One region of the Succiniclasticum sp. genome, then DNA from elsewhere that is predicted to be linked to it. Evidence: riboswitches for the same ligand, from Rfam matches in the RefSeq annotation. Region 1 holds a riboswitch; each other region holds the start of a gene.
What was found. Region 1 has a riboswitch for cobalamin ahead of cbiD (cobalt-precorrin-5B (C(1))-methyltransferase CbiD). Riboswitches for the same ligand answer to the same signal wherever they lie in the genome.
Positions count from the first base shown of each region.

Region 2: linked by a shared signal. The riboswitch ahead of ACZOWY_RS01495 (hypothetical protein) and the one ahead of cbiD (cobalt-precorrin-5B (C(1))-methyltransferase CbiD) in region 1 are both predicted to bind cobalamin.
Region 3: linked by a shared signal. The riboswitch ahead of ACZOWY_RS02325 (methylmalonyl-CoA mutase family protein) and the one ahead of cbiD (cobalt-precorrin-5B (C(1))-methyltransferase CbiD) in region 1 are both predicted to bind cobalamin.

Region 1 covers NZ_DBMCWA010000002.1:212,242-215,397, reverse strand. Annotated here, with positions in the region: gene fba (class II fructose-1,6-bisphosphate aldolase) at 1-268, opposite strand, end outside; gene ACZOWY_RS02135 (RluA family pseudouridine synthase) at 357-1,001, opposite strand; cobalamin riboswitch at 1,189-1,323, shown strand; gene cbiD (cobalt-precorrin-5B (C(1))-methyltransferase CbiD) at 1,490-2,737, shown strand; gene cobI (precorrin-2 C(20)-methyltransferase) at 2,792-3,156, shown strand, end outside.
Region 2 covers NZ_DBMCWA010000002.1:54,400-57,555, forward strand. Annotated here, with positions in the region: gene ACZOWY_RS01490 (glycosyltransferase family 2 protein) at 1-838, shown strand, start outside; cobalamin riboswitch at 1,111-1,276, shown strand; gene ACZOWY_RS01495 (hypothetical protein) at 1,686-1,958, shown strand.
Region 3 covers NZ_DBMCWA010000003.1:15,219-18,374, reverse strand. Annotated here, with positions in the region: gene ACZOWY_RS02325 (methylmalonyl-CoA mutase family protein) at 1-2,021, opposite strand, end outside; gene ACZOWY_RS02320 (hypothetical protein) at 2,344-2,484, opposite strand; cobalamin riboswitch at 2,443-2,623, opposite strand; gene ACZOWY_RS02315 (ABC transporter substrate-binding protein) at 3,005-3,156, shown strand, end outside.

The sequences.
Region 1 (3,156 bases):
AGATTTCAAAATCTGCACCGTGATCCAGATGCAGGCAGATGGGTAGACCGGTGTCTTCGACCGCTGCCTCTACCAGTTTGGTCAGATAAATATGCTTGGCATACTTACGGGCACCGGCGGAGACCTGGAGGATCAACGGGGCCTTTTCCTGGATGGCGGCTTCCACGATACCCTGGATGATCTCCATGTTGTTTACGTTGAAAGCGCCTACGGCATAATGTCCTTCATAGGCTTTCCTGAACATTTTTTTTGTATCAACTAATGGCATAAAATAAACCTCCTTGAAAATTAGTCAGCTTTTCCGTGATTTACTTCTGTGCATATATTATAGCACATAATGGGACAGGCAGTATACACTAGTTTAGATTGTTCTGCCACGCCAGGCGTAAGTCTTCCGGCAATGCGGAAGTTACTTCCAGAAATACACGGGTCCAGGGATGTACAAAAGCGATTTTACAGGCGTGGAGCCCGTGACGCAGGGGAGGCCCCGGAATGTTTCCGTATAAATTATCATGCCAGAGGGGACAGCCTATACCGGCGAAATGCACGCGGATCTGATGTGTCCTTCCTGTGTAAAGACGGCACCGGACCAGGGAAATGGGGCCGGCGGATATAAGCCGGTATTCCGTTTTACAGGGCTTGCCTTCGGGATGTATCTCCCGTTCGATGATGCTGCCTGGTTTTCGGGCGATCGGGAAATCAATGATTCCGTGTCTTGCGGGCAGAACTCCGGTAACCAGGGCAAAATATTCTTTCTGCATGCCCTGCTTAATCAGCTGCCCCTGGATTTCAGGAAGTTTGGCAAAAACGACCAGGCCGGAGGTCTGCCGGTCCAGCCGGGAGACCGGGTGCAGGGTAAGATTCCAGCCATTCTGCCGGTAGTAACGGCTGATACTGGCTGAGAGGGTATTGCAATCTTCTTTTGTTGTGGGATGGACAAGGATACCGGGCGGCTTGTTCACAATCAGAAGCGCCTCGTCTTCATAACGGATATCCAGCATATATAACACTTCTTTCGGCAGATTAGCAGTACTTCGATCTATGGTATAATTTTAATATACGGAACGGCAGGGAAGCAAGGATTTTGTCCGTCATACAAAAAATTTAGAAAAAACTTAATATATTGTAGGAATTCCTCACTGAAAATATTGTGTCGGGGCTCCAACTATGGTATAATTCAATATCAGCGACAAATGAATATATCCGGGTACAGTCCGTTTAAAAGGGAAGACGGTGCAATTCCGTCACGATCCCGTCGCTGTTATGCAGCTTTTCTGTAAACACTGCTTACAGTCAGCAACCTGCCCGGATTTAATGCACCGTAATCCACGAGTGATGGAAATGGCGTAACGCAGAGGCGCGAGAGCATTGTATAGGATGCTGCGTCCTGGGTTAACTATGAAGATTTCTGCCTGTGGATGCGGAAGTCTTTTTTGTTATGTAAGGAACCGCCGGCCAGGCTGCCTGCAATAAACAGGGGTATTTACCGGTGATTCGTGAGAAGGTGTATGACAGAATTATGGAACAGGATGTTGTTGTTTCTCAGGGTAAACTGATGCGTCGCGGCTATACGACCGGCAGCTGTGCCGCAGCTGCTTCCAAGGCTGCCGCGGTGATGCTCCTTTCCGGGGAAGAAACTGATTCGATCCGGCTGGATACTCCGAAAGGAATTACGCTGACGCTGGACGTGCTGGATATCCTGCGGGGACCCGGGTTTGTCCGTTGTGCGATCCGCAAAGACAGCGGGGATGATCCGGACGATACAAACGGAACGCTGATTTATGCCACGGTATCTGACAAAAACAGTAAGATCCCGGGGGAAGAGCCTGTGATGCAGCCTCAGACCCCTTCGGTTGAACAGATGGATGAAAAAGTGGAAATCTGGGGCGGGATCGGCGTAGGAAAGGTGACGAAGCCGGGACTGGCCTGTAAGGTAGGCGGCCCCGCAATCAATCCGGTGCCGCGCAAAATGATAACGCAGGAAGTTCTGGCAGCAATGGACCGGTACGGGTTTGAAGGAACCCTGCGTGTCGTAATCTCAATTCCGGACGGCGCAGCCATTGCTCCTAAAACATTCAATCCGCGGTTGGGGATTGAGGGCGGTATTTCCGTTCTGGGCACAAGCGGAATCGTAGAACCCATGAGCGACCGGGCCCTGATCGATACCATGTATACGGAAATGAATTCCCGTAAGGCGGCCGGCTGCAAGGATCTGCTGGTATTCTTTGGTAATTACGGAGCCGATTTTACCCGGGATGAGATGAAAATTGATATCAGCACGGCAGTGACCTGCAGCAATTTTGTAGGAGAACTGTTGGATTATGCAGTACTGAAAGGCTTTGAGAGTGTTCTGATCATCGGCCATTCCGGTAAACTGATCAAACTGGCCCAGGGGGTTATGAATACCCATTCCAAATATGCCGACTGCCGTTCGGAGTTTCTGGCCCTGCAGGCTCTTTTCCACGGCGCTGCTCCGGAGATAGGTAAAGAGATTTATCAGGCGCTGACAACAGATGAAATGACAAAGATCCTGAAGCGGGAAGGCCTGTTTGAAACGGTGATGGAAGAGGCGGTTAAAAAAATTGATTTCTACATGCAGAAACGGGTACATGGGAAAGTAAAGACCGGCGCCATCCTGTTTTCCAATGTTTACGGATTATTAGGAAAAACTGCCAATGCAGACCAATTGCTGAAACTGCATCAAAATGACGCGGCAAAAAATAACAGGGGTATTTGATCCGGAAACAATAAATTGCTATAAATTTTTGAAAAGATAAAGGAGAAACGAAGTATGAAGGGTAAACTGTACAGTATTGGCGTAGGCCCCGGGGATCCGGAACTGATGACGCTGAAAGCAGTCCGTCTGATTAAGGAATGCGATGTGCTGGCAATTCCGCAGGGCGACAGTGATGTGCTGGTAGCTAAAAATATCGTGGAAGGAATCGTAGACCTGAAGGATAAAGAACAGCTTCTGGTTTATATGCCGATGGTCAAAGATCATGATATTATTTCCAAAGCGCATCAGAAAGGCGCGGATGATATTATTAACTATCTGGATCAGGGTAAAAACGTGGTTTTTATTACGTTAGGGTGCCCAACGGTTTATGCGACCTGCATCTACGTTCATAAACTTGTACTGAAAGCAGGATATGAAGC
Region 2 (3,156 bases), 160 kb from region 1:
CATGAACAATCATCTGTGCAGCGGGGAACGCCTCATTCAGGGTTATATGGATTCCAAAAATCCTACCGATACCTGGGTATCCGGCATGTTTTCCATTTCTTTCTGGATCGTAAACCACATCTGGCATCTGGCAAAATATAACATCGGTCTGTCCTGCGTGTTAGGGGGCACCGGCATGTGCATCGATACCAGACTGCTGAAGCAGTACGGCTGGGGCGCTACCTGCCTGACCGAAGACATGGAGTTCACCATGAAGGCCCTGATGGAAAACATTCCTACTACCTGGGCCCATGACGCAGTCATCTATGATGAAAAACCTCTGACCTTCAAAGCGGCCTGGAACCAGCGCAAACGTTGGGCGCAGGGTCATTTTGACGTAGCCAACCGTTACATCCCGAAAATGTTGTGGAAGGGGATTACCGAGCACAACATCGTGGTGCTGGACGGTATGATCAATCTGGTACAGCCGTATTTCCTGCTGCTGTCCACCTTCTTTGTCATCTGCACGTACATTTACAATCTGGTTCCTTTCTACACAAACGTATTGTATGAAGTGCTTCCCATCCAGGTTTGGCAGATCATCGGCGTAGGGCAGTACATCTTCCCGGTCGCGGTGCTCTGGAAGATTCGCGCTTCCTTTAAATCCTGGCTGTATCTTCTGGCATATCCCATCTTCATTTACAGCTGGATCCCCATCGTGATGCTCGGTTTCCTGCATCGGAACGAACACGAATGGTGCCACACTTTACACACCCGCAGCATCAGCTTCGACGATGTGATCATCCCGGATGACGTGGTAAACGTAGGCCCGAAGCAGGTCGCGTTTAAGAAAAAATAATGGAGTTTCCGTATAATCTTTAATTAAAACCAAAACTATCCGGCGCAAACTGAAACGTTTTCCCCTTTTCTGAAAACAGAAGGGGAATTTTTTTTTGTGTTTTTTTGGTTTACCAATTGGCTATTAAAATCACATTTTTGAAACCGCAGGCAAAAATAATAAAAAAGGCGCTTGACAATTTATACAGGATTAAGTAGAATTAAGAATATAAAGCTAATTAATATTAATTTCTAATTAATGTTTAATTACGTTTTGCTTTATGTACCTTGTCAAATACACAGAGGGGTAATAGAGGCCGCAAGGCCAAGTGGGGAATCCGGTGGGAATCCGGAACTGCTACCGCAACTGTATGGGGAGTTTTGTTATCGCAGTCCTCTCACAAAGGGATAACAGAATGATGAACTCAGCCAGAGTGCCACCTATTATCGACTACCCTGAAACCTTGCGAGTACAAGCTGGGGTATATCTGATTCGGAAGGACTGTCGCAGTGTAACTGTATGACATGCTTTTGGAGCAGTGTGTTTCGTATTGACAAAAACGGGACTCATTGTCTTTGTATCGGAAATGACAGGCGATATGTGTGTCCTTTTCACGTACCGTCTTGTTAAGTATACCCAAATTCGCATATTACTGTTAACTACCGGTTCTTCTTAATCAACAGAGGAATCGGTTTTTTGTTTTTCTGATACTGGTTATACCTGCCAGCCGGTACTTAAAAGGAGGGATGCCTGTGAGCGTGAGCCAGGGTGGAATGAAAACTGTATGATGAAAAGCTTCGTTGTGAAACGGCTAATTGAAGCCGGTTAATGTTAAAGTTATGGCGTTTAAAGTAAAGGAGGACTAAACATGGCTACTGCTACAAAATTTGTCTTTGGTGTTGTTAATTCTGCTTATACGAAAGGCGCAATCGGAACCTGCCTGTCCAACGGGACACAGAAAACGGTGGCTCTGAAAAAATATGGTGGATCAAGTAATGATTTTGGTGGAGACCCTCATGTATTGGCACTGAATACGAACTTAACGGTTAACTCTTTTGGTACTATTCCTGCAGGAACGGTACAAACAGTTCTTCGGCCTCATCTGACACGTGAAGAAATCGAGGCCATGCGCAAAGAGTAAAAATCTTTAGTTATTGATAAAACTTTTATAATAGGGGATATCGTTGGCAAGGTAACTTGTCAACGATATCCTAAATAATTATTTTAAGAAGGGGAAAAATATGAAACGCCACTACTCAAAAAGGAAATATTTTTATAATCTTGAAAAAAGAATAAAACATTTCCTTCGGGCAGGATGTATTATACCAATCTGTTTTATTACAGCTGTTCCCTATGTACATGCCGAAACATTAACCGAAACGAAAGGAAATGCCAGCTATTACATGGAACCAGGGGATATACCTTATGCTAAAGACATGTACAGGTTGAGCTATAATAAAAGTTATAATGTCCTCAAATCCGCAGATGCAGATTTGTTAAAAGTATTAGATTACAATCCGGAATATTCATTGAATCCCATATATGGCGGTAAAGATTTTACATATGGTATTGATTATGCGTATGATTTATCAGATAGTACTGATGACGATTTACCTAATTCTGTGGTAGCAAGATATTATAATCCTGACAAGCAAAAAAATGAATATAAAGTACTGGTTATCCAAAGCAACTCGGGTCCTCTTTGGAATAAAAATCTTGCAAATGAGTATATATTTCATAACCCGGTTTATGCACAGGAGTTATATCGGTTGATACACGAAGAAGATACGGAAGGCATCAGCACATATATGAAAAAATATTTGCCAAAATATTATGTGGTTTCGCTGTCACAAGAAGAATTAAATCGTGCCAATGATTTGATGAATAGTTGGGATCCTAACCGCTGGTATGGCGAAGAAAATGATTTTACAGATTATATGAATGAACACCCAGAAAAATATTCAGAACTTGATGTTGTGCATTCATTGCAGGATTCTGGTTCGAGCATTCAAATTGGCGATGTTCAAAAGACATATAATTCCAAACAAGTTATGGATAATGAACATTGGGCACCAATGGACAGAACTATATGCGTAACTGGAGGAGAACGAGCACCTTTTGAAAATCAAGAAGAATATTCGGTTAATACATACTGGTTTGTAAAAAACGGCATATTAACACCTGGAACTTCTTACGATGAAGATTTTTCTCAATGGGGAGATGATTTTAGTGGTGAAACGTCATTATTTTATGAAAGCACAACGGATAAACAACCTATCATGGATGAATCCAAAACAGCTATAACAATAGGAAATCTTACTACCGGCAAAAACAGTGTG
Region 3 (3,156 bases), on a different contig from region 1:
TCGGTGGAGCAGATAACTGCGCAGTCATACGGAGTGCCTGCTTCGTCGATGCCGGCCTTGAGGGCAGCCGCAGCTTTTTCCCAACGGGAATTGGGTTTGCCTTCGTCGTCCTGGAAGCCGTTATTCAGATGCACGTTGAATTCGCCAACCTGCAGGAAGCTGGTGGAGAAGTCAGCGCGGGCTTTATGCTGCGGAATCGGGCCCATGTTAGCCAGGAACACTTCCACATTCTTGCCGGTCTTGGCAATATAGGCTTCGGTATCTTTGCGCAGGGCTTCGAACCGTTCGGTCCAATGATGTTCCGCAATCGGTTCTACGGTTACGTCGCAGCAGCAGCCGCAAGCTTCTTTTGCAGCCGCTTTGGCAACCTGACCAATCGTGGCGCCGGCAGCAAATGCTTCCGCTTCCGCGTCAACCAGAACGTCCGCAGCAGCAGCCTTAACAGCAGCCAGTTTTGCTTCCGCTTCTTTTGCATCAACGTCAGCTTCATATTTTTCAACTGCAGCAGCCAGGATCTTTTTGATTTCTTCGGTATTTTCCGGACGGGGATCCAGCGGTTCTTCCGTCATATTCGGATACATATTAACGCCGACTGCGCGGTCTTTACGCAGTTCCAGCGCTTTGAAGCGGGCAGCCAGGACATCAGCGATGCCTTTCTGGATACTGCCGTCTTTCAGGGCAGCGATAACGCCGCCAGCTGCTTCTACTTCCTGGAATTTAGCCCAAATCTTTTCGGTGATCTGCTTGGTCAGCGCTTCTACTGCCCAGGAGCCGCCGGCCTGATCGATAGGCGCCTGCATGCCGAATTCTTCCTGCAGCATGATATGGATGTTACGGGCAATACGGCGGGAGAAGGTGTCGCCTTTGCGGATCAGTTCGTCAAAAGGTTCATTTTCAAAGGTGTTAACACCGCCAACTACGCTGGAGAACGACTGGGTGCAGTTACGCAGCATGTTAACATAGGGGTCGATTACCGTCTTAGTGAAGGTTGCCGGGCGACCATGCACGAAGGAAGCACGGTCTGCTTCTTCCGCGCCGAATTCCTTCATGATGTTGGCCCAGATCTGACGGGCTGCACGCAGTTTTGCGATTTCCATGAAGAAGTTGGCACCCTGGTTGAATTCGAAGGCAATCGCCTGGGAAATGTCATGGATATCCAGACCGCGTTTCATCATCTGGCGTACATATTCAACCGCTACCGCATAGGTATAGGCAACTTCCTGAACGCTTTCCGCTCCGCCCAGGGAGAATACGGTGCTGCGAACCAGGATGGTGCGCAGGCCGGGAGCGTTTTTCTTCGCCCATTTGATTACGCCTGCCATCTGATCATACAGAGCATCCAGGCTTTCAGCCGTCTTGCCGTTCTTTACCAGCTCGCCGATGGGGTCGGCACCGATAATACCATGCAGCTTTTCAATCTTCTTGCCGGCAGCTTTCAGCGCGGCTACGGTCATAGCCAGCAGACGGGCAGAACCTTCCCCTGTATATAACATATAGGGAATCTTTTCCAGATCTAGCCCATCCAGCATGGTATGCATGTCCTCCAGCGTGGTCAGGCTTACGCCTTTATCGCCGGGTTTTTCAGCATCTTTTACGTCCACGCCTGCCAGGGTAGCACTGTCAACCCGTACGTGATAAACCGTGCTGCCTTTGGAAATTTCAAATTTCAGCAGTTCATTGTTTTCCTGCGGTTCGGTGAGATCGCATGCCTGCGCAATGCCCCAGGGTTCATGAACATACCCATTCACCGTGCTGCCGCGCAGGAAATCGCCCATGCCAGGATAATCATCCGTAGGCAGGATGTCTTTCCATTTACGCAGAGTGTAAATGGGATCGAAGGTAATGCCTTCATAGTTTTTGGTGTACATCATCTTGTCAAAAGGCTTGCCTTTTAACAGTTCGTTACAGGCCGCCACCCATTCTTCCGGCGTGGGGACTGTAAACTCATCAAACGGAACATCCGGGTAAGACGCGTTTTGTTCGGACTTACGCAGAAGTTCTTCCAACTCCTTGTCAGTCATCGGCTTGGATTTGGACTGCTCGATGTTGGTTTCTTCAGCCATAAACAATTTACCTCCTCATATAGAATAGTGATTCTCCTTCCGGGAAATGCGCCCGGTCGCTGAATCTATGTAAAACCACCCGTCGCCGGATGGATATTACCGCATAAAAAAACAAGCTCGTGTGAGAGTGATCACTGCCGCTGCCCCGATTCCCCTCTTTTACCTTCAGACCCGTGCGGGTAACAAAGTGTCCGGCTCTGTTACCCCGCACGTAAATTCGGAAGGTTTGAGAATGGCAAATCATTATATGACGGTTGTCCAGGCCGTAATATAAACTGAATTAAAAAACGTCTTTTCGTTTATGAAAAGACGGTTTGAAGGCAGCTGCCAGCCGGTTACCGGCCACGCAGTCATCTCCTCCCCGTCGCTCGCGGGTTAAGAAATGGGTTCCATACAGGCAGTTCTTCTGACTTGGATTCATCACTCGCTTCGCCTTCCCAAAACCTTGGTTTCAGTGACACGCTTGAAGCTCGCTCCCCCTTACAGCGGCGGGACCGCGCCGGACTTGCACCGGACTTCTCTGTTGGGCCCTTGCGGGCACCTGTATTTATTGTTGTATTAAATTTTAACTTACCCTTCACCGGAAAACTGTCTGACTCTCTTTCAACCATCACAGTTTCTCAGCTCATTATTATAATAATAATTATTATTAAGAATGTCAAGCTATTTATTAATTTTTGTCAAAAGATTATTAATTTTACTTGCTATCAATAACTGGTATCGTTAGCAGGTTGTTTTGCATATGGCAGACCTGATCATTAAAATATATTATACTTTTTTTGTTTTAACTATTGTGGAAATACATACTTTTTGATAAAATTGTTCTGATAAATCAGTAATTATAAATCAGTAATTATTTTGTTTTACGAATTATATTATATAAGGATATTATATAATTCATTAATCTACTCTCACAATCCTACGGAAAAGGAGTCTGTGTAATGAAAAGAAAATTGAGAACTGTTTGCGCCTTATCTCTTGCCGGCCTATTGCTTTTCTCCCTCAGTGGCTGCGGCAGCGAAAAGAAAGAATCACTGAAGCCCGGTACGCAGAAACTGACGGTTTACTGGGGTGCTTTAGAAGATTTCATGGC